One region of the Nocardia sp. NPDC055050 genome, then DNA from elsewhere that is predicted to be linked to it. Evidence: riboswitches for the same ligand, from Rfam matches in the RefSeq annotation. Region 1 holds a riboswitch; each other region holds the start of a gene.
The links. A riboswitch is a leader RNA that binds a small molecule or an ion and turns the genes downstream of it on or off. The one in region 1 is predicted to bind S-adenosylmethionine.

Region 1 (3,675 bases):
CCGATTGACGCGCGCCCCTCCGGGCCCATGGCTCGGTGGGTGGTGGTGGCGGGGTGGGTGATCATGGTTTTGGCGTCGCCGAGGTTGTTGGAGATGTCGATGATGCGGAGGCGGTTGAGGACCTCGAAGGCTCGCTTCTTGCCGTCTTCGCCGTTGAGGGCGAAGGTGACTACGGTGCCGCCGCCGGTCATCTGCTCTTTGGCCAGTGCGTGTTGCGGATGTGATTCCAGGAAGGGGTATTTCACCCAGTCGACCGAATCCTTGGTCTCCAGGAACTCGGCTACCCGCAGGGCCGACTCGGTGGAGTGGCGCACGCGCAACGGCATGGTTTCCAGGCCCTTGAGCAAGGTCCAGGCGTTGAAGGGGCTCAGGGCAGGGCCGGTGTGGCGCATCAGGGTTTTGACGGGGCCGTCGATGTAGTCCTGGGCACCGAGGATGGCGCCGCCGAGGACGCGGCCCTGGCCGTCGATGTGTTTGGTACCGGAGTAGACCACCACGTCGGCGCCGAGTTCGAAACCGCGCTGGAGCAGGGGGGTGGCGAAGACGTTGTCCAGCACCACCTTCGCGCCCGCGGCGTGGGCGAGCTCGGTGACCTTGCGGACATCGACGAGGGTCTGCATCGGGTTGGCCGGGGTCTCGAAGAACACGGCCTGGGTGGGGACGGAGAGGGCCTGCTCCCACTGGTCGAGGTCGTCACCGTCGACGAACACGGTTTCGATACCCCAGCGCGGCAGGATCTCGTTACAGACCACGAAACAGGACCCGAACAGGCTGCGGGCGGCGACGAGCCGGTCGCCCGCCTTCAGCAGGGCGCCGAGCGCGGTGAACACCGCCGACATGCCGGACGCGGTCGCGAAGGCCGCCTCGGCGCCGTCGAGCAGGCGGATGCGCTCCTCGAACATGGCCACGGTCGGGTTGCCGAAACGCGAGTAGACGAAGTGCTCGACGTCGCCGGTGAACGCGGCCTCGGCGGCTTCGGCGTTCTCGTAGACGAAACCGGAGGTCAGGTACAGCGCCTCGGAGGTCTCGTCGAAGCCGGAACGGCGCAGACCGCCGCGCACGCCGAGCGTGCCGGGACCGACGCCTTCGGGCAGTGGCTTGTCGAACGAACCACCGGTGATCATGCTTTTCTCCTTATGCCTGACGCCACGGCAGGCCGACAGCGCGCCAACCGGTGCTGCCGCGCTGACCGAACGCGTCGGGACCACCTTCGAAACCGTCGAGCACGTTGTAGGACGGTGCCACGCCCGCCGCGGTCGCCAGGTTCGCCGCGTGCGCGGAACGCTGACCGGAGCGACACAGGAACACCACGGGTGCGTCGTCGGGGCGACCGGCGAGTGCCTTCTCGAGCTGCACGCCGAACTCGGGATTGCGGGTGCCGGTGCCGTCGACCCACTCGATGAAGTGGGCAGGGCGTTCGATGGAACTGGTGTCGGGAATGCCGATGTGTGCCCACTCGCCTTCGGTGCGCACGTCGACCAGCACAGCGCCGGGGTGCTCGGTGAGCAGCTCCCACGCCTTCTCAGGGGTGATGTCGCCGGCGTAAGTCATGTCGATCCTCCTGCGTGAATCCGCTCTTGCCGTGCCGGAAATCCCCGAACACACGGCCAGGTCGTCACCCGGAGCACCCCACCGCGGAGGAGGGTTGCCGACCAGCGAGCCGGGGCTTGACGCTGGCACTCATGACCTTGCGATCTGAGATTGCCTCGGCACCGGTCATCGTGTCAAACGATTCAGAAGGAACACACCAGCCACGCGCTGTCGACGCGGGTCAGTTTCCAGTTGCTCGCCGCCGGGTTGCCGTTGACCACGAGCGCCGCGTCGATCTTGGCGCGGTCGCCGTTGACGGTGGCGTTCTCGAAACCCTTGCCGTCGATCGTGACAGTGGATTTCGGGCCACCGAGCTGTTCGCCGAGGCCGGATTTCTCCTCGTCGAACCCGGGGCAGGCCACACCGGTCGGCGGACGGAGGTCGCTGCGCGAGCGCGCGTCGATATAGTTGGTGACGGCGGCCGCGAGACGGTCGGCCTCTGTGACATTTTTCTCAGCGGGTGAGAGCAGTCCACCCGCCACGATGCCGATGAGCACGATGATCGCGATCACCGCGGCCGCGACGAACGGGACGATGGAACGCTTGTCGGTCTGATCCACCACTACGGGCTGGTCATCCGAGCCTGTTTGCTCCTCGTTCATGCTGTAATCCTGACAGACCCGCGCGGGCAGCTACACCGCGCGCCGGGTGGCTGCAACGCCGCAGCTAGAATCGCCTTGATTGCGGTCGGCTGCCGACGTCGATGGCAGCTGCCAGTAAGCGGATGTCCGACTTAGCCTAAGCTAAGTTGACGCCGTCAAATCAGTTCTCGACCAAAGGGTGCGCGTAGAAATGACCGAACAGACTGCAGCGACTCGCCCACTTCGCATTGCGATCGTGGGTGCGGGACCGGCCGGTATCTACGCCGCCGACGCGTTGATGAAGTCCGATGCCGACGTGAGCATCGACCTCTACGAGCGTATGCCCGCGCCCTTCGGCCTGATCCGCTACGGCGTCGCGCCCGATCACCCGCGCATCAAGGGCATCATCACCGCCCTGCACAAGGTCCTCGACAAAGATCAGGTCCGCCTGCTCGGCAACATCGACTACGGCACCGACATCACCCTCGACGACCTGCGCCAGTTCTACGACGCGGTCATCTTCTCCACCGGCGCCAACGCCGACCGCGCCCTGGCCATCCCCGGCATCGACCTCGACGGCTCCTACGGCGCCGCGGACTTCGTGTCCTGGTACGACGGCCACCCCGACGTCCCGCGTTCCTGGCCCCTCGATGCCGAGAAGGTCGCCGTGCTCGGTGTCGGCAACGTCGCCCTCGACGTCGCGCGCGTGCTCGCCAAGACCGGTGACGAACTGCTGCCGACCGAGATCCCGCCGAACGTCTACGAAGGTCTCAAGGGCAACAAGGCCCTCGAGGTCCACGTGTTCGGTCGTCGTGGTCCCGCGCAAGCCAAGTTCACGCCCCTCGAGCTGCGCGAACTGGATCACTCGCCGACGATCGAGGTCATCGTCAACCCCGAGGACATCGACTACGACGAGGGCTCCGAAGCCGCCCGCCGCAACTCCAAGCAGGTCGACATGGTCGCCAACACCTTGGAGCAGTGGGCCATCCGCGACCACGGCGACCGCCCGCACAAGCTGTTCCTGCACTTCTTCGAATCGCCCTCGGAGGTCCTCGGCGCCGACGGCAAGGTCGTCGGCCTGAAGACCGAACGCACCCAGCTCGACGGCACCGGCAACGTCAAGGGCACCGGCAACTTCACCGACTGGGACATCCAGGCCGTGTACCGCGCCGTGGGCTACCTCTCGCAGAACGTCACCCAGCTGCCGTTCGACGATCAGGCGGGCACGGTGCCCAACGAGGCCGGCCGCGTGATCGCCGACGACACCGCCGAAGGTGACGCCCGATTCATGCCCGCCACCTACGTGACCGGCTGGATCAAGCGCGGCCCGGTCGGCCTCATCGGCCACACCAAGGGCGACGCCAACGAGACCATCGCCTGCCTGCTCGACGACGCCAAGGCCTTCGCCCCCGCGCCGAAGCCCGAGCTCGACGCCGTCACCGAGTTCCTCGAGGGCAAGGGCATCCCGTTCACCACCTGGGCGGGCTGGTACCGCCTCGACGCC
Region 2 (8,509 bases), on a different contig from region 1:
GACCGTGTGAGTTGGATCAAACGGACACAGCGACCGTGAGGACGCGCGCCGAACGGGCGTAAGTTGGGGGCGGTGGGCGATGTGCAACCTTCTGAGACCGGACTGGTCGTTCCCGATGATCTGAGCGGGATTACGGCTGAGCAGTATCGGGCCTCTATGCGGCACTATCCGGCCGGCGTCACGGTGGTGACGCTCGGAGCCGAGAGTGGACCGGTGGGGTTCACGGCCACCTCGTTCGCTTCCCTGTCGCTGGAACCGCCGCTGGTGTCGTTCAACATCGCGCACACCTCATCGAGCATCGACGCGTTGCGAGCCGCGGACTCGGTGGTGATCCATTTCCTGGGCGAACACCAACAACACCTGGCCCACCGCTTCTCTCGGACCGCCGCCGACCGCTTCACCGACCGCGCCCTCTGGACCACCCTCGACACCGGCGAACCGGTCCTGCACGGCACCCCCATCTGGCTGCGCACCACCCTCCACAAACTCATCGACCTCGGCGACCACACCCTCGCCGTAGGCCTGGTCACCCGAGTCCACGACCAAACCGAAGAGTCCCCCTCCGCAGCCCCGTTGCTCTACTACAACGGCAAATACCACCGCCCCACCGCCCTCGACACCTGATCAGAGCGTCTGTGTAGGCCGGTGACCCACCTGCCACAGCTAGGTTGGTCCGATGAGCGAGGAATACGACTGGTCGTGGTTGCGCGCCGGTGTTCCGAGAATCGACCTGGACACGTATTTGGCGATGCCGGAAGACCTCGCTCGGGTAATCGAGGTCAAAGACGGCCTGCTGGTGCATCGCGACTCACCTTCGCCGAATCACATCGCCAGCGCCGACGTGATCAAACAGTCCCTGCGGGAAGCGATCCGGAAACGCGCCACCGGGCAGCCCTGCCTGAAGGCCAGCGGCGAACTGGACATGCTGGTCTCGGAGGTTCCCTTCAACTTCCGCCGCCCCGACGCCATTGTGTACCGCTGCATCGAAGACCCCCGCGACAAGTGGAAAACCAAGCCGACAGCAGGCGACACCCTGCTGGTCGTCGAAGTGGTATCACCGGCGACGGTTACCGCCGATTGTGTGGATAAACGAGCGGAATACGCCCGCCTGGGAATCGAGCAGTACTGGATCGTCCGCATGGAGAACAACGACGGCCGCGTGAAGTCCATCGAGATCCTTCGTCTCAATACCGCAGGCGTCTACATCTCCACCGAAACCCGCTTCCGCGCGCACAATCCCCTCGCGATCGCCATCACTGATCCGCTCGACGTCACCATCACCTGGGACGCCCTCGACGCGGACCTCGACTGATGCCTGGCAGCCTCGGCATCTGATCGGCGCTATTCGCAGGCCACGCCGTCGCCGTCTCGGTCCAGGCCGGAGCGGTAGCCGGGATCGCCCGTGCGCAGCGGGGCTGCGCCGGCGGCTCTGGCAGCGGCGCAGTTCTTGTAGTAGGCGCTGGCGGGCGCGGGCGTTTCGGGCTCCGGGACGGCTGCCACCCGCGGGGCGGGGAGGTCGACGGTGGTGGTCGGCCCGGGGACGATGACCGGCGGTGGAGCCGGCGCCGCGATCGTGGTGGTGGGTGCAGTGGTGGTGGGTGCGATGGGTGCCGGCGGGAGATCGATCGTGGTGGTCGGGGCGGCGGACGTCGTGGTGGTCGGGGCGGCGGTGGTCGTCGACGGCTTGGCCGTGGTCGATGATGCGACGACGCGGGTGGTCGAGGTGGGTGATGTCCGCGCGGCCGGTGAGGGGTTGTCGTCACTGAGACCGGCGACGACCGAGAGACCGAGCACGCCGGCGACTCCGATCCCGGCCAGCAACGGCCAACGCCGCTTCTTTTCGGGTCGGCGGGGCGGACGAGCCCACGGGTCGGGCGGCTGAATCGGTCGAGTCACGGTGTCCCCTTTGATTGTCGGGCAATCTCGGGGGCTTCATCGCGACGGGTTCGACAGGCGTTACCCAGCTGGGAGGCAGTCCAAACCTGGAATTTCCGAGAAGCGGTCCGTCGGGTTCTCGGACGGATACCACTCGACGGAAAACGAATATCGGCCGCCGAGAGCAGGTCTCGACGGCCGACGTTCGGCGAATCTCGCCTGTGACGAGTTCAGCCGATCAGGCAGGGGGCGGCGCCTGCGGGGGAAGAGGCGCTGAGGGGACGGGTTTCGGGGGTCGGGTTCCAGTGCCCGTCGGTGGCGGCGTAATTCCAGGCGGGGCCTTGGCTGACCAGGGTGGCTACCGCACTGATCAAGCGGTCTACATCGGCGGCGGTGGTGCCGAGGCCGATGCTGGCTCGGAGGGCGGCGTCGAGGCCGAGGCTCGCGAGGAGGGGGTGCGCGCAGAAGCGGCCGTCGCGCACGCCGATGGCGTGTTCGGCGGAGAGGTACGCGGCGACTTTGCCAGGGGCGACATCGGCGATCGTGAAGGCGACGATGCCCACACAGTCGGGACTGTCGGACCAGATACTGACCAGGTCGACGCCGGGGATCGCGGACAGGCCGTCACGCAGCCGGTCGGCCAGAAAGCGCTCGTGCGCGACGAGTTCGGTGGGATCGATGGCGGCCAGCGCATCGCAGGCAGCGGCAATAGCGGCCGCGCCGAGGACGTTCGGCGAACCGGCTTCGTGCCGCTGCGGCGCGCACGCCCATTCGACCTCTGTCACACCGACATTGCGCACCGCACCACCACCGGCCAGGTAGGGCTCACCCTCGTCCAGCCAGTCGCGCCGGCCGACGAGCACACCCGAACCGAACGGCGCGTACAGCTTGTGCCCGGAGAAGGCGAGGTAGTCGATCCCGGTTTCGCGCAGGGAGATCCGGCGATGCGGAGCCAGCTGCGCGGCGTCGACGAGGATGCGCGCACCACAGAGGTGGGCGATGGTCGCGAGCCGTTCCAGCGGCAGCACCTCACCGGTGACGTTGGACGCGCCGGTCACCGCGAGCAGCGCGGCAGGCTTGCTGCACAGCTCGGCGACGACACGCTGAATCGTCTCCTCGACCGTGGCGGCGGCCCGCACGACGCGACGACCGTGCTTCGCCCACGGCAGGAAGTTGGCGTGGTGCTCGATATCGAGTACCACGGTCTCCCCCGGCACGCACCCGGCCAGCAGGTTCAGCGAATCGGTGGTGTTGCGCGTGAACACCACGACCTGGTCGTCGTCGGCGTCGAGGAACCGGGCAACGGACCCCCGCGAGGCCTCGTAGCACTCGGTGGAGATCCGCGAGGCGTATCCCGCGCCCCGGTGCACGCTGGCGTAGAACGGCAGCAACTGCGAAATCCGGTCGGTGACCTGCTTCAACGCAGGCGCACTCGCCGCGTAGTCGAAGTTGGCGTAGGAGCTGGTACCGCCCTGAACGAGCGGAACCTGCAGGTCGGCACCGGAAACGGCGGCGATGGCACAGGTGGGGTCGATTACAGCAGTCATGACGAAATCCCGTCGGCTCAGGGACCCGCTCCTGAAGAGGTGGCCCGCGCTTGCCGCGCCCAATTCGGACGTCAGCCTGGTCGTCACCCGGAGCACCCCACCGCGGAGGAGGGTTGCCGACCAGCAAGCCGGGGCTGAACGCTGGTACTCGTGACCTGCAACGAGAGTGACAGACGACCACCGGACCTGTCAACCACCGATCGCCGGCGCGCTCGGAGCCGACCCCGGCCACGCACGAGATCTCCCGGTTCGGCGCGGCGGTCGGAGCGTCGCGACCGCAGCGGGAAATCGGTTGTCCACGTGCGCTTTCCTTTGCGACACTCCGGTGATGCCTGCCTTCGCCGATTTCGACCGACGCCACTACCCCACCGTCGATGTCGCCACCGGCTACGACGGCTGGGCCGACACCTACGAGCGCACCGTGATGGACGAGATGGACTCGGCGCTGCTGGATCGGCTTCGCCGCCCGGATTGGGCGGGCGTGCGCCAGGCGGTCGACCTGGGTTGCGGGACGGGGCGAACCGGCGCGTGGTTGCGCAGCCGCAGTAGCGCCGAGATCGACGGCGTCGATCTGAGCGCGGGCATGCTGGCCCGTGCCCGCGTACGCGGTGTACATCGCACACTCACCAAAGCCGACGTGTGTGCTACCGAATTGCCCAGCAGCACTTATGATCTCGTGATCTCCTCACTGATCGACGAACATCTGCCGGACCTGCGCCCGTTCTACACAGAGGCCGCGCGGCTGGCTGTCCCAGGAGCCACGTTCGCCCACGTCAGCTACCACCCACAGTTCATGATGGTCACCGGAATGCCGACGCACTACACCCCGGCTGGGGGCGATCCGATCGCGATCAGCACCCACCTGCACCTGCTGAGCGAGCACATCGCCGCGGGCACCGACGCGGGCTGGGTCCTCACCGAAGCGGCCGAGGCCCTGGTGGACGACGCTTGGCTCGCGGCGAAACCCAAGTGGGCCGACCTGCGCGGCCACCCGTTCACCATGGCGCTGGTCTGGACGCTCGGCGTCGCATAGGCACCGCGCCGCACGCTTCGAGGCACGCCCGACGCGAAGGGAATCGCCCATGAGGGGGCGTGGCGGAACTAGCATCCGACGAAGGGAATCGCTGCGCTGAGTGCTCGGCAGATCAATGTGGCGCTGCGGGTGGGGTCCGATGTCAAACCGGTACACAAGGGGTGAACTTTGCCCGTGATGGACGCCGTACGATCGAGTGAAGCGAAAATAGTCCACGTAGTTGATCGGAAGAAGACCATGTCACACGCCTTGAGCTCCACTTCGGCGGACGTGAGCGCCGATCTACCCGACGAATTCGTCCACCTGGCCAGGTTGGCGCTCGCCGGGCGCGAGCAGGACGTCGCAATGTTCGTGCGCCGCGCCGCGCGCCGCCACCGGCATGCCAGTCCCGAACTGGCCGATGCGCTGATCGCGCTGCTGCGCCAGAACCCCACGCGCGCCAATCCCCTACGCGCGGAAGTGGATACGCCGATTCCGGTCGACGGCGACAGCCGGCTGCCGCTGCTGCGGGTGATCCCGCCCGGCTCCACCGCCGAAGTGCCGATCCTGGCCGCCGAAACCTATGACGTGCTCACCCAGATCGTCGACGAACGCAGGCAGGCCGACCGGCTGGCCGCCGCCGATCTGACTCCGGCCGGCAGCTTGCTGTTCGTCGGTCCGCCCGGTGTCGGCAAGACGATGGCCGCGGCCTGGCTGGCCCACCAACTGTCGCTGCCGCTGGTGGTCCTGGACTTGGCGACCATCATGAGCAGCCTGCTCGGCAAGACCGGCACCAACCTGCGCCATGCCATCGACTACGCCAAGCAGCGGCCGTGCGTTCTGCTGCTCGACGAGCTCGACGCCATCGCCAAGCGTCGCGACGACGATCGCGACGTGGGCGAGTTGAAGCGACTGGTGACGGTGCTGCTCCAGCAGATCGACGACTGGCCGACCGGCGGGGGCCTGGTCATCGGCGCGACCAACCACGCCGATCTGCTGGATCCGGCCGTGTGGCGGCGCTTCGATGTGAGCGTGGAGTTCGCGCTGCCCGAGGCCGAGCAACGCTGCGAGGCGATTCGCCGATTCGCCGGGCAGCCACTGCCCGACGGCGCGGTGGACGCGGTCGCGCTGGCGTCGAAGGGCTTGTCGTTCAACGATATCGAGCGCGCGATGTTGCGATTGCGCAGGCGTTGCGTGCTCGAGGACCAGCTACTGCCCGGGCTGATGGCCGAGCATTCCGCGCGACTGGCAGCTGAACTTCCCAAAACGGATCGGTTACGGCTGGCACAGACGCTGACGGGCGTGTCAGGCTTGTCTCAGCGCCAGATCAGCGCGCTGACGGGGGTGTCGCGCGACACCATTCGTGGTTTCACGCATCGACGGGAATAACGTGGCAGCTGGGGGGATTCACCGGTGGCGGGACCGCGATTTCTGATCGGCTTCGGTGAGCGACTCACCGCGCCCATCTCCCCCAGCAGATCGGGCGGCTCGCCGCAGTCCCCGTACACGGTGGCGCAGGCGCGAGCCCGACTCGCGCCGATGCTCAGCGCGGCCACCTCGAGTGCGGACGCGTTGCCGAAGACGGCCTGCCCGGAGGACGAGACGGTCACGGCGGTCACTCTGCATCCGCAGTACCTGTCCAAAAGTGGTTATCCCACACGACTTCTCACATCGATGCAGTTGGATCCACTGGGCAGCAGGCCGGTGGCGATCGCGCCGGAGCACGGCCGACCACGGGCGAGCACCCTGCTGTTCCTGGCGACGACCCGCGTCAATCTGCAGTTGCTCACCGCGCGGATCAATGCCGATACACCGCTGGGCGGCGCCGAGATCGGAATCGTCAGCCTGGCGGAATTCCGGCTCAACAACGCCGCCGACAGGCTCAGACTCACAGCGCAACCGCGCGATTCGGAGACCGTCGCCGAATTGGTGCTGCACTCCGATCGCGACATCGCCCTGCAGGGTCTGCTCGACTTCTCCCGCGATCTCGATCTCGACGTGGCCATCGACCGCCGACTCGACAACGGTGGTCTGGCCTTCGTCCCCGTCACCGGAACCCATGCCGCCATCGCCGCGCTCGCCGGCTACTCCTTCACCAGGGTGATCCGCCGCATGCCGCGCATGCGCACCCAGCTCGGGCGCGACACCACCACCAGGACAGCGCTGTCGACGTTCCGCCCGGCCTTGCCGACGGCCGAGCCGACCGACCGGGAACTCACCATCGCGGTCTTCGACGGTGGGATCCCCGCACGCACTCCGCTGACCCGCTGGGTCGACGCCCACACCTTCGCCGACAGCGCCGCGCCGCAGCGCACCTATCTCGACCACGGCCACCGCGTCACCTCGGCGCTGCTGTTCGGCAGCGTGGACCCCGTCCAGCCGGTCCCGGTCCCCTACGGCTACATCGACCACTATCAGGTGCTCGACGAGGACACCGACGACGACCAGTGCGAGCTGTACTCGGCCATCGAGCGCATCGATACCGTGCTGCGCCAACGCAAATACGAGTTCGTCAATGTCAGCATCGGGCCCGAACTCCCCATCGAGGACGACGAAGTGCACGCCTGGACCGCGTTCTGGGACGACTACCTCAGCGACGGCACCACGCTGGCCACCATCGCGGTCGGCAACAACGGCGAGGCCGACAAGCCGAGTGGCAATGCGCGCGTGCAGGTTCCGGCCGACAGCGTCAACGCGCTCGCGGTCGGTTCGTCGGATCGGGTGGGAGCGCAATGGAATCGCGCGCCGTACTCCGCGATCGGGCCGGGCCGCTCCCCCGGCACCGTGAAGCCCGACCTGCTCGCCTTCGGCGGCAGCGATCACGAACCGTTCCACGTCGTCGAACCGGACGGCACCGCTGTTCCCGACTCCGGCACCAGCTTCGCCGCCCCGATGGCCCTGCGCGCCGCACTGGGCGCCCGCACCCTGTTCGGCCCGAAACTCGGTGCGCTAGACCTGAAGGCCCTGCTCGTGCACACTGCCGAAAGACGCACCAGTTCACCGGATTCCGACTCAGGACACGGCCGTATCGCCGCCACCCTGGCCGACATGGTTCTGTGCGGCGACGGCGAAGCCAGAGTTCTCTATCAGGGTGAGCTCACCCCCGCGAAATACCTGCGCGCCCGGATTCCGCTCCCCGCAGCGCTTCCCGCCGGGATGGTCCGCATTCGGGCGACCCTGGTCTTCGCTACCCCGGTCGACCCCGCCGACCCGGGCAGCTACACCCGCAGCGGCCTCGATGTCACGTTCCGTCCGCATGACGAGCGGTTCGCCGAACCGACCAGAATCCACCCGGATTCGGCTCCGTTCTTCCGCGCGACCGAACTCGACCCCGAGGCCGTGCTGCGCCGTGACTCCCACAAGTGGGACACCGTCTTGCACGCCGAGCGGAGCAAGCGCGTCAACAGCCTGCGCAACCCGGTCTTCGACATCCACCACACCGCCAGGGAATCGGGCCATCCCACCGTCAACGCACAGCCGATCCGCTACTCGATGGTGATCACCGTGCGCCACGCCAAGGTCGACGACCTGTACGAGCGGGTGCTCAGCACCTATGTCACCCAGCTCGAAGCGCTCCGCCCGGCGATCGAGATCCCACTCGATGTCTGAGTTCCCAGCGGAGATCTTCGTCGACCCGATCGCGGCGCGGCGGCTGAGTTGTCAGAGCGTATACCGGCTGCAGCACCTGGGCGCGCGGCTGTTTCCGTGGCAGGAGGAGACGTTCACCGAGATCCTGCTCGGCCATCTCACCGGGGTCGACTACCGCATCGACGCGCCGTGCCCCGATTGCGTGCCGCCGCGGCGGTGCACGTCGTGGGGGTCGGCGACGCAGGCGACGGGATCGGGTGGCCTCCGGCTGCTGACGCGACCGGAGGAGGGCGGTAACCGTGCCCGTGGCAGGCGTGGAGTCGGTGCGGATTTCATCTACAGCGTGCAGGACCCTTCAGGTGCCAGCGAAGTGCGGTTACTCATCCAGGCCAAGCGGGCCAGACAGGGTGAACCGATCAAATCGGCTGCTCTGCCTTCCGCGCAGCGAGCCGATCTGCAGGACGCCGCAGCGCATTTCGGCGCCACC
Region 3 (8,509 bases), on a different contig from region 1:
CAGCCGCCCAGCACGTTGGTCGCGATCACACACCACTCGTCGGTGTCGATCGGCGCGCCGGGCCCGACCATGCCCTCCCACCAGCCGGGCGCCCCGTCGGGCCCACCGACGACATGGGAGTCGCCGGTGAGCGCGTGTTCGACGAGCACCACGTTGTCCAGGGTGGGCGAGAGCTCGCCCCAGCGTTGCACCGCCAGCCGCACATCGGGGACGACGGCGCCGTTCTCCAGCGCCACATCCCCGATGGCGACCAGGCCGACGCGCCCGTCCGGCGGCGGCAGCAGGGCCACCCCGGTTCCTGGTCGGGCGATCGGCGATTCGGTGCTCACAGTCACGTCGTCGCCGCCGCGAACCCGGCCCGCAGATCGGCCAGAATGTCGTCGATTCCCTCGATGCCCACCGCGAGCCTGACCAGGCCGGGGGTGACGCCGGCCGCCAGCTGCTCTTCGGGCGTCAACTGCGAGTGCGTGGTCGACGCCGGGTGAATCACGAGTGAACGCACATCACCGATGTTAGCTACATGGCTGTGCAGGCTGAGCGCGTCCACGAACTTCTTGCCCGCGTCGACGCCGCCTGCCAGCTCGAACGCCACGATCGCGCCCGCACCCTTGGGCGCCAGCTCCTTGGCTCGCGCGTACCAGGGCGAGGACTCGAGGCCCGCGTAGAACACCGCGTCGACGCCCGGCTGCTCGGCGACGAACTTCGCGACCGCCTCGGCATTGCTGACATGCCGTTCGACCCGCAGGCTCAGCGTCTCGATGCCCTGGGCGATGAGGAACGCGTTGAACGGCGAGACCGCGGCACCCAGATCGCGCAGCAACTGCACGCGAGCCTTCAGCGCGAACGCGGGCGCGCCCAGATCGGCGAACACCGCACCGTGGTAGCTGGGGTCGGGCTCGGTGAAGCCGGGGAAGCGCGCGTTGCCGTCGGCGTCGCGCACCGTCCAGTCGAAGGTGCCGCCGTCGACGATCACGCCCGCCACGGCCGCACCGTGCCCACCCAGGTACTTCGTCGCCGAATGCACGACGATGTCGGCGCCGTGGGCCAGCGGCTGGATCAGGTAGGGGGTCGCGACGGTGTTGTCCACGATCAGCGGAAGGCCGTTCGCGTGCGCGACACCGGCGATGCCGGGAATGTCGAACACCGCGCTGCTCGGGTTGGCGATGGTCTCGCCGTAGAACGCCTTGGTGTTCGGCTGGATCGCGGCTTCCCACTGCGCGAGGTCATCGGGATCCTCGACGAACGAGACCGTGATTCCCAGCTTGGGCAGCGAGTAGTGGAAGAGGTTGTAGGTGCCGCCGTAGAGGTGCGGGCTGGACACGATGTGGTCGCCCGCGCTCGCCAGGTTCAGGATCGCGTAGGTCTCCGCGGCCTGGCCCGAGGCCAGCAGCAGCGCCGCGCCGCCACCTTCGAGCGCGGCCACGCGCTGCTCCACCGCGTCCTGGGTGGGGTTCATGATCCGGGTGTAGATGTTGCCCGGCTCGGCGAGACCGAACAGCGCGGCGGCGTGATCGGTGTCGCGGAAGGTGTAGGAGGTGGTCTGGTAGATCGGCAGCGCCCGCGCGTTGGTGCTCGCGTCGGGGGCCTGGCCCGCGTGGACCTGCTTGGTCTCGAAGGACCAGTTCTCGGGCAGGGAAGAGTCAGTCATGTCGTGCTCCAAATGGGTGTCAGCCGGGGGATCTCGTCAACTGGGTCGGATCGACTGGCAACAACACATGGGGGCCTCCTGCAGTGCGCGCTTGCTCTCGACTTTCGAGAGCCCGGTCATCACCCGGAGCACCCCACCGCAGCTGGAGGGTTGCCGACCAGCGAGCCGGGGCTTGGCGCTGGTACTCATGACCTTGCCGTCATGTTAACCGGAGATCTCCCGCGGGCGGAAACTTCCCCCGCATTTCCCGCCGAAGATCACTCGCCGGACGGTGTGCCGAAGCCTGGCGTGTCGTCCACCGGTGCGCCACAGACCTGCCGCAAACCGTGGTAGGCGCGCAGCACGGCGTCGCGCGTGACCCGAACAGCTACCGTCGGTGACCCGCTCAGCAGTGCCTGCTCGGTATCGGCGACCGAGAGATGGCACAGCATCTGCCAGATCCCGGCTACCAGCTTCACCGTGAAGTCCTCGGGTGACGTGCCCATCCGCTGCGCGAGCTCGGTGCACACCGCGACGTTCTTCTTCTCCGCGTATTCCAGCGCGCGCGCGTTGACCGACTGGCTGGTGCGCATGATCCGCTGCATCTGCAGGAACTGGCGGATGAACCGGATGCCGTCCGCATCCGCCTCGGCCTGGACCACCTCCAGGTAGGCGCCGCACAGTGCCTGGAGTTCGTTGCCGGTGTTCGGCTGGGAGCGCAGCGCGACGGCGACGGAGACCCCGAAGTCGTCGATCGGGGCCAGCACGATGTCTTCCTTGAGCGCGAAGTACCGGTTGACGGTGCGTGGGGACACATCGGCACCCGCGGCGATCTGCTCGACCGTCGTCGCGTCGAACCCTTGGCTGTCGCACAGCTCGAGTCCGACCGCCACGATCGCGGCTTTGGTCTGGAGTTTCTTGCGCTCGCGCAGGCCCAGCGGCACGCCGGCAGCCGGTTCGGTCGTCCGGTCGGCGCTGATCGGAGTGGTCGAGTCCAGCATTTCACCAGCCTACCGTGTCGGCCGCTTTATCTGTCCAACTAGGTCAATTGGCGCAGTCAGACATTTTTCTCTTGACGCCAATTGTCTCACAGTGCCAGGATTGGTTCACACTGATCGAGTGACGAGGAGTCCTGGTGACCAGCACCGAGATAGAAACGAAACATGTTGATTCCCAACAGAGTTCGATGCGGTGGTGGGCGCTGGTCGTGCTCTCCGCCGCCCAGCTGATGGTGGTGCTCGACGCCACCGTGATCACGATCGCCCTGCCCTATGCCCAGCGTGACCTGGGGATCAGCGACGGCGACAAACAGTGGGCGCTCACCGCGTACACGCTCATCTTCGGCGGGCTGCTGCTGCTCGGCGGACGGATGGCCGACTACCTGGGCCGGCGCCGGATCTTCCTGGTCGGCCTGGTCGGCTTCGCCGCCGCGTCGGCGCTGGCGGGGCTCGCGCAGACCGGTCCGCAGTTGTTCGTCGGCCGAGGTCTGCAGGGTGCGTTCGCCGCGCTGCTCGCCCCCGCGGCCTTGTCGCTGTTGTCGGTGATCTTCACCGACGTGCAGGAACGGGCCCGCGCGTTCGCGGTGTTCGCCGGCATCACCGCCGGTGGCATCGCGTTCGGGCTGATCGTCGGCGGCGCGCTCACCGAATTCGCGTCGTGGCGGTGGACGCTGCTGATGAACACGCCGATCGCGCTCATCGCGGTAGCCGGTGCGGTGGCGGTGATCGCGCGCGATATCCCGGTGCCCAGAACCGGCGGCTACGACTTGCCCGGCGCCGTCACCGTGACATTCGGCTTGGTGTCGATCGTCTACGGATTCAGTCGCGCTGCCGAACACGGTTGGCTGGCGGGCAGCACCCTCGGCCTGCTCGGGGCCGGCTTCGCCTTGCTCATCGCGTTCGTCTTCATCGAGGCACGCTCGGCGAACCCGCTGCTGCCGTTGCGAATTCCGGGTGAGATCAATCGCGGCGGCGCCTTGCTGGCCGCGCTGCTGATCCCGATCGCGATGTTCGCCATGTTCTTGTTCCTGAGCTTCTACTACCAGAACACCCTGGGCTATTCGCCGCTGAAGGCAGGCATCGCGTTCCTGCCGTTCCCCGTGGGCATCGGGATCGCGGCGGGCATCACCAGTTCGCTGATGCCCAAGTTCGGGCCGCGTCCGCTCATGGTGGTCGGCGCGCTGCTCGGCGTCGTGGGACTGCTGTGGCTGGCACAACTGAGCTACGGCGACGGGTACGCGCTGAGCGTGCTGCCCGCGCAGCTGCTGATGGCGCTCGGGATGGGCCCGCTGTTCGTCGGGATGCAGGCCGTGGCCCTGCATCAGGTCGACGCCGAGGACTCCGGTGTCGCCAGTGCCCTGCTCAACGCCGCCCAGCAGGTCGGCGGCGCCGTCGGCACCGCCCTGCTGACCACCCTGTCGGTGCAGGCCGCCGAGAACTACGTCACCGACAACCCGACCGTCGACCACCTGATCGAACGCGCCTCGATCTACAGCTACGACGTCGCGTTCTATATCGGCGCCGGCTTCTTCCTCGCCGCCGCCGTGGTGATCGCGGTGATGATCCGCGACAAGCCGGAGAACCTGATCGAAGGCGACGAACACGCGGCCGCGATACCCGTCGCGGTCTGACCTTCTCGACGAGGCCCGCGCTACGGCGCGGGCCTCTTGTTACCACTCAGTAGCCGGTCAAGGCCCGATCGGGTGATAACAGGCGGGCCGGCAGGGTTGTCCCGCACAGTGGGGCCTCCCGTCGCGGTGAGGTGGGGGACAGCAGTACGCTCGTCTTGTTTGCACCACACGTCCCGCAGACAACGCGGGGCATATACGTTGTCTGTTGGAACTGCTGGGGTCCGCTCACAAGCGTGTTCGCCTAGCCGTGCAATAAGGGCACCCACCGAGGAGGACACGAAGATCCATGTCCAAGATCAAGGTTGAAGGCACCGTTGTAGAACTCGACGGCGACGAGATGACCCGGATCATCTGGCAGTTCATCAAGGACAAGCTGATCCATCCCTATCTCGACGTGAACCTCGAGTACTACGACCTCGGCATCGAGTACCGCGACAAGACAGACGACCAGGTCACCGTCGACGCGGCCAATGCCATCAAGAAGTACGGCGTCGGCGTGAAATGCGCCACCATCACCCCCGACGAAGCGCGGGTGAAAGAGTTCGGCCTCAAGAAGATGTGGCGCTCGCCCAACGGCACCATCCGTAACATTCTGGGTGGCACCATCTTCCGCGCGCCGATCATCATCTCCAACGTGCCCCGGCTGGTGCCCGGCTGGACCAAGCCGATCATCATCGGCCGTCACGCCTTCGGCGACCAGTACCGCGCCACCGACTTCAAGGTCTACGAGGCGGGCACCGTCACGCTGACCTTCACCCCGGAAGACGGCAGCGAGCCGATCATCCACGAGGTCGTGAAGATGCCCGAAGACGGCGGCGTCGTCATGGGTATGTACAACTTCAAGAAGTCCATCGAGGACTTCGCGCGGGCCTCGTTCAACTACGGCCTGCAGCAGAACTACCCGGTGTACCTCTCCACGAAGAACACCATCCTCAAGGCTTACGACGGCATGTTCAAAGACACCTTCCAGGAAGTCTTCGACGCCGAGTTCAAGGCCGAGTTCGACGCGGCGGGCCTCACCTACGAGCACCGCCTGATCGACGACATGGTCGCCTCCTCCATGAAATGGGAGGGCGGCTACGTCTGGGCCTGCAAGAACTACGACGGCGACGTGCAGTCCGACACCGTGGCCCAGGGCTTCGGCTCGCTCGGCCTGATGACCTCGGTGCTGCTCACCCCGGACGGCAAGACCTGTGAGGCCGAGGCCGCGCACGGCACGGTCACCCGGCACTACCGTCAGCACCAGCAGGGCAAGCCCACCTCGACCAACCCGATCGCGTCGATCTTCGCCTGGACCCGTGGCCTCGAACACCGCGGCAAGCTGGACAACACCCCCGAGGTGATCGGCTTCGCGCAGGCGCTCGAGGACGTGGTCATCAAGACCGTCGAGGGTGGTCAGATGACGAAGGACCTCGCCGCGCTCGTCGGCGGCGACCAGGGTTACCTGAGCACCGAGGAATTCCTCGGCGCGCTGGACGTCAACCTGGCTCGCGCTCTGAAGTGAGATAGCCCCGGTTCGCAACCGCGAACCTGCACGGCTGTGAGAAAGCGCTCGCATCGAATCCGATGCGAGCGCTTTTGCGTCCGTACTCGGCGGTTGTTCCCACGGTGGGGTAACTCACGCTCGTTTCGGGTAGCTAATGGGTCGTCGTGCCCGTTGCATGGAAGCGTGACTTCTTCCATCGCAGCCCCCGATCGCCTCGACGTGCCACGCACCAGCTGGCACGTCCCGGCGATGCTCGCGTTGGCGCTGGGTGGATTCGGGATCGGGACCACCGAGTTCGTGACCATGGGGTTGCTGCCCGATATCGCGCGGGCCTTCGATATCTCCGAGCCGTCGGCCGGGCACGCGGTGTCGGCGTACGCGCTGGGGGTCGTGGTCGGTGCGCCGCTGATCGCCGCGTTGTGCGCGCGGGTGGCGCGCAAGAAGTTGCTGATCGTGTTGATGGTCGCGTTCACGCTCGGCAATATCGGGACCGTGCTCGCGCCGACCTTCGGCACGCTCGTGCTCGCGCGGTTCGTGTCCGGTCTGCCGCACGGCGCGTACTTCGGCGTCGCCTCGCTGGCCGCCGCCACGCTCGCGCCCGTGGGGCAGCGAGCCAAGGCCGTGGCCGCGGTGATGCTCGGGCTCAGCGTGGCGAATGTGATCGGGGTGCCCGGCGCGACCTGGCTCGGTCAGCACCTGGGCTGGCGTGACGCCTATGTGGTCGTCGCCGTGATCGGCGTGGCCACGGTGGCCGCTCTGTGGCGCTATGTCCCCGCGCTGACCAGCATGAAGATCACCAACCCGATAACCGAACTCGGGGCGCTGCGACGCCCGCAGGTGCTGCTCACCCTGGCCGTGGGCGCGATCGGCTTCGGCGGCATGTTCGCGGTCTACACCTACATCGCCACCACGATGACCGATGTCGCGGGCATGCCCATCGGCGCGGTGCCGATCGTGCTGGCGCTGTTCGGTCTCGGCATGATCGTGGGCAATATCGGCGGCGGCATCCTCGCCGACCGCGGCGTCGACCGCTCGATCTTCGTGGCCATGATCGCGATGGTCGTGATCCTGGCCGGGTTCGTCCTGGCGGCGCACAACCCCGTCACCGCCGCGATCGGCGCCTTCCTCGTCGGCGCCTCGGGCGCGGCCCTGGCCCCCGGCCTCCAAACCCGCCTCATGGACGTAGCCGCCGACGCCCAAACCCTCGCCGCCGCCCTCAATCACGCCGCCTTGAACATGGCCAACGCTGCGGGCGCCTGGCTCGGCGGCCTCGTCATCGCCGCGGGCCTCGGCTACACCGCCCCCGCCATGGTCGGCGCGCTCCTGGCCGTCGCCGGTGTCCTCCTGTTCACCCTCACGGTTTTCCTGCAACGCCGGTCGGCGCATAACACGCTGTAACTGATTGGGGCCCTTGCGTACCTCGGCATACAGTGCCCCACATGCTGAGCCAACGCTTGGAGGAACTGATGGAGAGCACGCCTCAATATCGCGGCCGCATCGCTACCAAGTACATGGCGAAGGGGCGCGAGGAGGGGCTCGCGGAGGTGGACGCGAAGGTCGCCGAGACTGCTGCGCACGCGGTGCTCACCGTGCTGACTGCCCGCGGGCTCGAGCTGTCCGCCGCGCAGCGGGCGCAGCTCGCCGCGTGTACCGACCTCGACCAGCTCGACGCGTGGTTGACGCAGGCGGTCACCGCCACTCGTACCGACGAACTCTTCGGCTGACGCAGCGAGTTGTCTCTACCTCGGCGGTTCAGTCGGCGGGCCGCGCCCAGCCGACGCTGAGTTGGACGGCTCGTTGCCAGCGTTCGTATTCTTCCTCGCGTATTCGACGGTCCGGCGACGGTATCCATTGGGCGGCGACCTTCCAATTGCGGCGTAGGCCTTGGAGATCGGGCCAGTAGCCGACGGCCAGGCCCGCCGCGTAGGCGGCGCCGAGGGAGACTGTTTCGGTGACCAGCGGGCGCATGACCGGCGTGTCGAGGACGTCGGCGATGATCTGCATGAGCAGGTTGTTGGAGGCCATGCCGCCTGCTACCCGCAGGGACTTCGCCTGGAGACCCGCGTCGGCGTTCATGGCTTCGACCACGTCGCGGGTCTGCCAGGCGGTGGCCTCCAGGACGGCGCGGGCCAGGTGGCCCTTGGTGACGTAGGAGGTCAGGCCGATGAGCAGGCCTCGGGCGTCGCTGCGCCAGTGCGGGGCGTAGAGGCCGGAGAAGGCGGGAACCAGGTAGCAGCCGCCGTTGTCGTCGACTGTGCTTGCGAGAGTTTCGATCTCGGGTGCGGTGGCGATCAGGCCGACGATATCGCGCAGCCACTGGACGAGAGATCCGGTGACCGCGATCGGCCCTTCGAGGGCGTAGACCGGTTCGGAGCCGACCTGGTAGCCGATGGTGGTGAGCAGGCCGTGCCGGGAGCGGATCAGTTCGGTGCCGGTGTTCATCATGAGGAAGCCGCCGGTGCCGTAGGTGCATTCGGTTTCGCCCGGGGCGAAGCAGGTTTGGCCGAACAGGGCCGCGTGCTGGTCGCCGAGGGCGGCGCCGATCCGCACGCCGGGGACGACGGTACTCGCGGTGCCGAAATCGCCGGTCGACGGTTCGATGCGGGGAAGCATGGCGGCTGGAATGCCGAAGAACCGCAACAGTTCCGCGTCCCACTGGCGGGTGGCGAGATTCATCAACAGGGTGCGGCCGGCGTTGGTGACGTCGGTGACGTGCTCGGCGCCGCCGGTCAGATTCCAGATGAGCCAGGACTCCATGGTCCCGAAG
Region 4 (8,509 bases), on a different contig from region 1:
CGACCGTGTCGGCGACCTCGCGGGCGAAACCGATCTCGTGGGTGACGATCACCAGCGCGGTGCCGCTGTGCGCGAGATCGCGGATCACCGCGAGGACCTCGCCGACCAGCTCCGGGTCGAGTGCGGAGGTGGGTTCGTCGAACAGGATCAGCCGTGGTTTCAAGGCCAGGGCCCGTGCGATGGCCACGCGCTGCTGCTGACCACCGGACAGACGCCGGGGGTAGGCGTCGACGAAATCGGCCAGGCCCACCCGTTCCAAAAGCTGTGTCGCCTCGGCGATCACCTCGCCGCGCGGACGGCGCTGCGCCGAGACCGGGGCGAGCACCACGTTGTCGAGCACCGTGAGATGCGGGAACAGATTGAACTGCTGGAACACGAAGCCGATGCGGCTGCGCTGGGCGCGCACCGCGTGGTCGGGCAGCGAACGCAGGGTATTGCCGCGTTGGCGGTAGCCGATCAGCTCACCGTCGATGTGTACGGTGCCCGCGTCCTGCGCTTCCAGATGGTTGAGCACCCGCAGCAGTGTGGACTTGCCGGAGCCGGACGGCCCGATCAGCGCGACCACCTCACCGGCGCGTACGGCCAGATCCACGCCACGCAGTACCTCGGTGCCGCTGTAGGACTTGCGGATTCCGCGCGCCAGCACCGCTGCGGTCATCGGGTTGCTCCTCGGGGTGCGGCCGCACCGGCGGCGATCTCGGTGACCTTGGCGCGGACCCGCTGCCACGGTGTCGGCGGCAGCTCACGCTGCGCGCCCTTGGCGTAGTGCCGTTCGATGTAGTACTGCAGGATCGACAGCGCCGTGGTGAGCACGATGTACCAGACGGTCGCCACCATCAGCAGCGGCACCACCCGGCCGTTGCGGCCGAAGATCACCTGCACCTGGTAGAACAGCTCGGCGATCGCCATCACCGACACGATCGAGGTGCCCTTGAACAGGCTGATCACCTCATTGGCCGCGTTCGGCAGAATCGAGCGCATCGCCTGCGGCAACACGATCGTGCGGAACTGGCGCCAGCGTGGAATCCCCAGCGCCGCCGCCGCTTCGAGCTGACCGTCGTCGACGGCGAGCAGACCCGCCCGGATCAGTTCGGCCGAATACGCCGCCTGATGCAGGGCCAGCCCGATCACCGCCGCGGTGAAACCGCTGATCACACCATTGACATCGAACTCGTAGAAGCCGGGGCCGAACGGAATGCCCACGGACAGGCGGGGATACAGGTAGGCGATGTTGAACCAGAACAGCAGCTGCACGATCAGCGGGATCGAACGGAAAGCCCAGATATAGGTCCAGGCGATCACCCGCAGCACGGGATTGTTCGACACCCGCCCGATCGCCAGCAGCGTGCCGATCGCGAAACCGAGGGCGGTGCCCCACAGGGTGAGCTCGATGGTCACCCGGAGTGCGGCCAGCACCGACTTCGCGGTGAAGTACTGGGCGAAAGTGCCCCAGTCCCAACCCGGATTGGTGATCAGGCCGTGCGCGAACTGGGCCACCAGCAGTAGGGCGATCGCCGCGACGGCCCAGCGCCACGGGTGCCACGACCCGGCGATCCGGGGCAGGTCGTCGACGGGCGCCTTGTCGGCGGGGAGAGCGTCGCCGGGCGGTGCGGGCGCGGTCTCGGCGCCGGATACGGCAGACGCGGTCATGGGAATCCTTCGGAAAACAGTCGAACGAGGCACAGTGACCTCCACCCGGCCAGCAACGGGTTCGCGATCTGGCGGCGCTCAGGCCGGACAGGTGGACAGCACGAAAATCTCCTCCATCGAACCCGGCAGAAGCACCCACACCCCGAAACGGGCGGGTTGCTGCGACGTCGTAGAGCCAGGTCTCTCGGTCGCTCTGGATGGTTGTGCCCGGCCGTCGTGGCCCGAGCTGAATCAGCATGTGGCATATGCACTAGTGCGCGCAACGATAGAAATCAACGTGAGCGCAGAGGTTGGAACCGATCGTGGGCACCGGCATAATTGCCCCGGTTCGGCGCGGTAGGTGATTCGCGCGCGGGCGCGTGCGCAGGGGTCTGGGCGAACGCGTCCGGGCATAGGGATCCTGCGGATGCGTCGTTGGGTCCGGTGCCGAGAAGGGGGCGGACACCGGGCCGCGGCGGCGGGTTCGCTGCGAGATTGCGACGCGCCGAACGGCCGGTGACTTCACCTGTCCGGATTCACCCACCGCACGCGGTAGCGTCGGCCTTCTCTGCGTCGATGAGGAGTTTCGCCGTGATCGTTGCACGTCGTTCCGCCACACTGACCTCGCTGACGGCCTGCGCCGCCGCGCTACTGCTGGCCGCGCCACCGGCCGCCGCCGAACCGGCCGCACCGGTGACGCCCGCTGTCACCCGGGATGCGCCGGCTGTTCGGCCATCGGCGGGCCCGGGTGATCTGCTCGGCGCCTACCAAACCGTCGTCGAGACGCTGAAATCCCTGGGTATCCAGCCGTTCCTGTACCCCACGGTCGCCGCGAACTGCACCGGTGACGGCGCGGGTCTCGTGCCGGCTGTCGCGGGCGCGGTCCCTGGGCCGTGGCCGGCGAACACCCTCCCGATCCCGGGCATCGACCTGTCGGCCGTGAAGTCCGGCCAGACCCTGTTCACCTTCCTGCCCTACGGCCTCGCCCCCGACACCGCCGCGACGAAAACCTCCGGTATGCAGGTGGCCTGGCTCAATATCAGCACCGGTCGCGGCGGCATGGCTTCGATGGGCTCGATCGCCGACATCGTTCGCGCCATGGTCCCGCCCGAGGTTCCCGCCGAACTGCGTCCCCTCGCCGAAACCGCCATCCGGGACTTCCTCTTCGCCGCCATCCCCGTCGGCGGCGTTCGCGCTGTCCCCGTAGACACCGGCCGCGGTACCGTCCTGGCCGCCGTCTTCGGCACCACCGACAATGCGGGCAGGTCTTGCTTCTTCTTTCCCACCATCGGCATTACCGAGGTCGCCTGAAACTCGCGGGTCGGCGTCAGGCTCGGCATCGCCCAGTACTGGATCGTCCGCATGGTCGACGACGACGGACCGGTGTCCTCCATCGAGCAACTGCGTCTCACTTCGGACGGCAGGGGCGTCACCGAGCGAATCGGGCTACGTGGTCAGGACCCTGTCACCGCAATCGACCTGGTCGAGGTCGAAATCGCCTGGGCAGATCTGGATCTGGACATCGAACAGTCGTCAACCGCCGGAGTGGCGACGGGGCGGTGGTCATGCCAGGCGGGTAACGGCGTCGTCGGGCGTCACCAAAGGTCGCTGTTTCCAGCGGAGGCGGCCGGTGCGGTGGCGGTGGTGGGAGCGGGTCCAGAGAACGAGGTAGTGGGCTACCGAGAGGGGGTGGGCCAGGGCTGAGGTGAGGTCGATGGCCGTTGGGGGGCGGCGGGTTTCGATGGTGCGGGCGGTCAGACGGCTTGTGACGGCGGCCAGGTAGCCGAGTAGGCCTGCTCGGCGGGTTCGGGTGCGGCCGAAGATCGCGGCCAGTGGGGGGATCCAATAGGCGAGGGCGGCGAGGATTCCGATGGCTGCGCCGGTGGCACGGCGGCCGCCGTAGGCCGACCACAGCCAGCGGGTGTAGCCGTCGGTGAGTTCGGTGGTGCCGGTATACATTCGGGTGCTCGCGGCGGGGCCCGCGGTCACCAGGGCGGTGCGATGGCCTGCTCGGCGGATGGCGCGGGCCAGGTCCAGGTCCTCGGTGGCGCTGGCTGCTACGGCCGCGTGGCCGCCGCCGGCGCGGTAGGCCGCGGCGTCGACGGCGAGGAACTGGCCGCACGCTACGGCGGTGGACGGGCGCAGGCTGTGATTGGCGGGCCCGACGGGCAGGGTCGAGGCCCACGACCAGGCCAGCAGTGGCTGGATGAGGCGCTCGGCGGTCGAACCGGCGTCCTGTCTCGGCCAGGCCGAGACCAGACCTGCTCCGCGCCTGCGCAATTCGGTCACCGCGGCGGCGATCGCATGGGGGGCCAGGCGGACGTCCGCGTCGATGAAGACCAGGGCGGCCGCGTCGGTGCGGGCGGCCAGGCGCGCGCACGCGGCGGCCTTGCCGGTCCAGCCGGGGGCGGGGTGGGCGGCCGAGCGCAGGACGGTGAAGCGCTCGTCGTCGGCGATCGCGTCGAGTGCGGCCTCGTAGGTGCCGTCGGTGGACGCGTCGTCGAGAATCAGCACGCTCAGGCGGGGGACGCCGACCTGCGCGCGAAGGTCGGCGATCAGCGCGGGCAGGCGCTGCGACTCGTCGCGGGCGGGGACGCACACTGTGACCGGTTCGATCACGCCCGCGACCCCGCGCGGCAGGGTGCGCAAGGTGACCAGGTTGTAGGCGGCGGTGGCCGCGCCGAGCGCGGCCAGACCGGTGCCCGCCCAGGTCAGGTAGCGGGCAGCCGCGCTCATGTCAGCGGCCCAGTCTGCGACTGGAGATTTCGCGCCACATCTCCGAGGGGGAGAAACCGCCACGCGGTGCGTTCGGCGGGCCGGGGTTGCGGTCGCGGAACGCCAGGCCCGCGATCAGCGCGGCCACCGCGAGGGTGATGCCGCCGACGATGCCCGCCCAGCCCGCGAACGAGCGGGTGTTGGGGTCGGCGTACTTCACCTCGGCACGCAGGGTCGACACCTCGCCCGCGGGCAGCTTCCACGAGACCGTGTTCTCACTGTCGGTGGTCTCCCGGGTGCCGTTGGTCTTGGCGACGCGGGCCGGGAACGCCACGGAGAACTGCACGTCCGAGCCGTGCGGCGGCACCGATTCCAGGTCGACCCGCCCGGTGAGACTCACCAGATCGCCGCTGCGCTGGAATTCGAGCGTGAACATGCCCTGGGTCTGATCCGACAGGCCACCGAGCTGGCCGACCTCGCCGAAGGACAGATCGTCGAAGAACACCTGGGTACCCATGTACCCGTCCTGGTTGTAGTTCTCCACCCGCACCTTCGCCGCCAGCTGCTCCGGCGCCTTCAGCTGCGGCCCCTTGTCTTCAGGCCCCGTCGGCACCACCGCGGCGACGATCCGCCCCGACACGCGATCGTTCGACGACACCCCCATCGACACCTGCACACGCAGGCACCCGGCGAGCGCGGGCACGAGCAATGCCAGCAGGACGGCAACGGCCGCGACGCGCCGCGCGGGCACGGAACGACGCGGCGAAGGAGCGGGCATGTCGGCGACGGGACTCGGCTGCACGGTTGACATCGTGCCAGGCTCAAGCCCGAGAGCCCACACGACGGGCCCAGCGCTCACCACCCACCCGTGCCGATCAGGCATTTTCGCCCCGAATCGGGGTGTGTCGCGGCGGGGCCTGCCCGCTCAGAACGCGCGTCGCGCGGCCCGCGCACGCAGAAACAACGGGATTCCGAGCACACCGAGACCGAGGAAACCCCAGATCGCCGACGCGGGAAGGCCGAGGAACACCGCGTGCGCGAGAGCCGAGCCGAGCCAGGTCCACCCGAAAACCGCGACCGGGACCGCCACCGACGGGTCGCGTGGCGGCGGCAGGAAATGATCGAGCAGGGTGAGAATCACCGCCATGACCACGGCGACGAGCGCCCAGCCCAGGTAGTTGGTGTACGGGATCTCGGGGATGCCGGGCAGGCCCGCGTCGGTGACCGCCCAGGTCCATTGGCCGTCGGCCACCATCTGCGGATCGAGGAACAGATCCCAGCCGACCGCGCCGAGGACGAACAGCCCCACGCGCCCGGCATTCGACCCGCTGAGCAGTCGAGCGTCCGACGCGCTGTGTGCCCGCGCACGCACGGATCCGGACCGACCCGGGCGGCGCGTGATCGAGGCGCTCGAGGGGTGCCCGCGGGACACGAGCATGCCCGCGACGATCCAGATCGGGTACAGCCCGCCGGTCCACGCCAACGGCACCGCCAACGGGACATCGGCGAACGCGGGCCCGAGCCGATCGACGGCATAGGCGTAGCTGCCGAACGGGAATCCGGTCGCGGTGCCGACGATTTCGGCGGTGAGCCCCAGCCCGGACACGACGACGAAGAACCCGGCGGCCCACCGCAATCCACGAGTGGTCGCCGCGTGCAGCAGGGCGGTCGAGGCGGACAGCACCACGACTGCGACGGTGATCCGGTCGCGCGCCACCCCCGCGCTCAACGGGTACGTGATCTGCGCGAGCACCAGCGCCAGCGCGGTCACGGCCGGCATCGCGCGGCGTGGGTCGGCGCGTAACCAGGCGCGGATCGCGGCGAGAGTACGACGACCTGTGTCGAGAATCGTGCCGGTCATCGATGCCGCCGAACTGTCGGGTCGGTGCTGCCGTGCCGCTGACTCCGGCGGTGTGGCGGGCAGGCCTTCATCGCTTGCGCAGCGGCGTGAACCGGCGCTTGCGCCCGTCGCCGAGGACCAACCGGGCCGCGCTGCGCCCGCTGGCTCCGGAGACTCCGCCGCCGGGATGGGTGGATGCGCCGGTCAGATACAGGCCGGGAGCGCCGGGGACGCGCTGGCCCGACAGCTCGGGCAGCGGCCGCCACAGCATCATCTGATCGAGTGACATCTCCACATGCATGACGTTGCCGCCGCGCAGACCCATCTCCCGCTCGAGATCGACCGGCGTCTGCACGAATCGCCGGAGCACCGACGAGGTGAAACCCGGGGCGTACCGGTCGACCTCGGCGATGATCCGGTCCGCCTCGTGCTCGGCGTGTGCTGCCCAGTCGCCGCCGTCGGCGAGCTCGTAGGGATGCCACTGCGCCCACAGCGACAGCTGATGTTCGCCCGCGGGCGCGATGGACGGGTCGAGCGCGCTGAAACTCATCGCCAGCACCACCGGGCGTGGCGGCAGCGAACCGGCCGTGGCGGCGCCGTGAGCCAGTCGCAGCTGCCGGCGGTCGGAGACGAGAAACTGCAGACCACGGGCGGATTCGGCGGGGGAGGCGCCGGGGTATTCGGGTAGCCGGTCGGTGGCCAGGCGCACGACCATGCCGATGCCGGGGCCGACCCGGATGCGGCGCTGCCAGTCGTCGAGGACCTGGGGGTCGAAATCGCCCGCGCGCAACAGGTCGAGTGTCGACAGGATATGGGAACCCGCGATCACCGTGTCGGCGTGCAGTGTCCGGCCCGATTCGGTCGCCACCTGCCACCCGCTGCCGGATCGGCGCAGCGAGGTGACGGCGTCGCCGGTGTGCAGCTCGCCACCGTCGGCCCGCAGGCGCGCGATCAACGCCGCGCTGAGCGCCCCACTCCCACCCACCGCACGCCCGGGCGGCACTGTGTGCATGAGCGCGGCGAACCCGGCCATCGGCGCCGTTCCCGGCTCCGACATCGGCGGACCCGACTGCGCGCCGAACCACGCGAGCGACGCCTTGAGCCGTTCGTCGTCGAACCAGAAGTCCAGTAGCGCGTCACCGGACTGCAGGAACTCCCGCGACAACGCCGATCCGCCGGCCCGCGCGTCCAGCCCCCAGAACGAGCGAACGAGCCTGCCCGGCGTCGGCGGCCCGCCGAACGACCGCATCACCCGTGCGCTGCGCTCGCCCCACACCTCGACGAAGCGGCGATATGCGTCAGCGTCCTTGACACCGCAGGCGGCCGCGATCGAGGCGCACGTCTCGTCGAGGTCACGGTGGAACACGATCGGCGGGCGCGCACCGTCGGACGGTGTGAAGCCCCAGGGATCACAGTCGAGATAACGCAACCCGAACCGTTCGAGCTCGAGCTCCTCGATGATCCCGGTGTGCCGGATCATGATGTGCGCCGAAGATCCACGATCAACGAGATGGCCGGGGAATCGCGCCACCGTCGATACCGCGCCACCGGGCACCTCGTCGCGCTCGAGCACCTGCACCCGGTGCCCGGCCCGGGCCAGATAACAGGCCGCGACCAGCGCGTTGTGGCCGGATCCGACCACCACCGTCGTCATGGGTGCGTGGGCGGCATCGGCAGCCTGCGGCCGAGGATGGCGAACGGCCGGGTATCGCCCGCGAACACGAAATTGCGGATCACATCGGTGAATCCGGCCCGCCGGTACAACTTCCAGGCCCGGTTCGCCTCCTCCGGGACCTCCGGCGTCGACAGCAGCACCGCGGCCTCGGCGCGGTCGGCCAGCAACCGCTCGAGCAGGCGCGCGCCGATCCCGCGGCCCTGCGCCGCCGGGTGGACGTGCAGCTCGGTGAGTTCGAAATAGTCGGCGAGCAGGTCACGGGCGGCGGTGTCGGGCCATCCGCAGCGCCGCATACCGGTCTGTACCTGCTGGTGCCACCACTGACGCGGCGCACCGCTGTACCCGTAGGCGATCGCCAGGATCGGCGCGGTGCGCAGGTCGACGCCGCCCGCATCGTCGGGCAGCACCGCGGCCACCGCCCGCCAGCCGGCCCTGGTGGTGTGTTCGGTCCACATCGGGGCGCGGTGATGCTCGGTGCCACGGGGGTATTCCATGGCGGCGACATAGACCGACAGGGCGTCGTGCAGGCGTGCGCGCAGGGCGGCGACGCTGAGGTCGACGATGACGGGTGCGGGGGTGTGATTCGGCTTGACGGCTGTCATGGCTCTCGTCGATGGCGCGCGGACGCGGAAAGTTGTCGGTGGGTGTCC

Region 2: another riboswitch for S-adenosylmethionine. It lies ahead of ACWGCN_RS21225 (aminotransferase class V-fold PLP-dependent enzyme); the one in region 1 lies ahead of ACWGCN_RS13665 (rhodanese-like domain-containing protein).
Region 3: another riboswitch for S-adenosylmethionine. It lies ahead of ACWGCN_RS34980 (bifunctional o-acetylhomoserine/o-acetylserine sulfhydrylase); the one in region 1 lies ahead of ACWGCN_RS13665 (rhodanese-like domain-containing protein).
Region 4: another riboswitch for S-adenosylmethionine. It lies ahead of ACWGCN_RS18660 (amino acid ABC transporter permease); the one in region 1 lies ahead of ACWGCN_RS13665 (rhodanese-like domain-containing protein).

What each region holds. Positions count from the first base shown of each region.
Region 1 covers NZ_JBSGVG010000010.1:223,675-227,349, forward strand. Annotated here, with positions in the region: gene ACWGCN_RS13660 (O-succinylhomoserine sulfhydrylase) at 1-1,124, opposite strand, end outside; gene ACWGCN_RS13665 (rhodanese-like domain-containing protein) at 1,135-1,551, opposite strand; SAM riboswitch class IV at 1,569-1,688, opposite strand; gene ACWGCN_RS13670 (Rv0361 family membrane protein) at 1,734-2,192, opposite strand; gene ACWGCN_RS13675 (FAD-dependent oxidoreductase) at 2,383-3,675, shown strand, end outside.
Region 2 covers NZ_JBSGVG010000020.1:51,972-60,480, reverse strand. Annotated here, with positions in the region: gene ACWGCN_RS21240 (flavin reductase family protein) at 157-624, shown strand; gene ACWGCN_RS21235 (Uma2 family endonuclease) at 677-1,312, shown strand; gene ACWGCN_RS21230 (excalibur calcium-binding domain-containing protein) at 1,342-1,896, opposite strand; gene ACWGCN_RS21225 (aminotransferase class V-fold PLP-dependent enzyme) at 2,106-3,422, opposite strand; SAM riboswitch class IV at 3,464-3,578, opposite strand; gene ACWGCN_RS21220 (class I SAM-dependent DNA methyltransferase) at 3,751-4,455, shown strand; gene ACWGCN_RS21215 (AAA family ATPase) at 4,693-5,823, shown strand; gene ACWGCN_RS21210 (S8 family peptidase) at 5,848-8,043, shown strand; gene ACWGCN_RS21205 (hypothetical protein) at 8,036-8,509, shown strand, end outside.
Region 3 covers NZ_JBSGVG010000072.1:2,555-11,063, forward strand. Annotated here, with positions in the region: gene metX (homoserine O-acetyltransferase MetX) at 1-335, opposite strand, end outside; gene ACWGCN_RS34980 (bifunctional o-acetylhomoserine/o-acetylserine sulfhydrylase) at 332-1,648, opposite strand; SAM riboswitch class IV at 1,731-1,841, opposite strand; gene ACWGCN_RS34985 (TetR family transcriptional regulator) at 1,906-2,628, opposite strand; gene ACWGCN_RS34990 (MFS transporter) at 2,763-4,256, shown strand; gene ACWGCN_RS34995 (NADP-dependent isocitrate dehydrogenase) at 4,543-5,760, shown strand; gene ACWGCN_RS35000 (MFS transporter) at 5,992-7,140, shown strand; gene ACWGCN_RS35005 (hypothetical protein) at 7,182-7,466, shown strand; gene glpK (glycerol kinase GlpK) at 7,495-8,509, opposite strand, start outside.
Region 4 covers NZ_JBSGVG010000016.1:51,165-59,673, forward strand. Annotated here, with positions in the region: gene ACWGCN_RS18655 (amino acid ABC transporter ATP-binding protein) at 1-658, opposite strand, end outside; gene ACWGCN_RS18660 (amino acid ABC transporter permease) at 655-1,650, opposite strand; SAM riboswitch class I at 1,761-1,854, opposite strand; gene ACWGCN_RS18665 (hypothetical protein) at 2,221-2,940, shown strand; gene ACWGCN_RS18670 (glycosyltransferase family 2 protein) at 3,193-4,365, opposite strand; gene ACWGCN_RS18675 (LppM family (lipo)protein) at 4,367-5,122, opposite strand; gene ACWGCN_RS18680 (carotenoid biosynthesis protein) at 5,270-6,205, opposite strand; gene ACWGCN_RS18685 (phytoene desaturase family protein) at 6,273-7,838, opposite strand; gene ACWGCN_RS18690 (GNAT family N-acetyltransferase) at 7,835-8,461, opposite strand.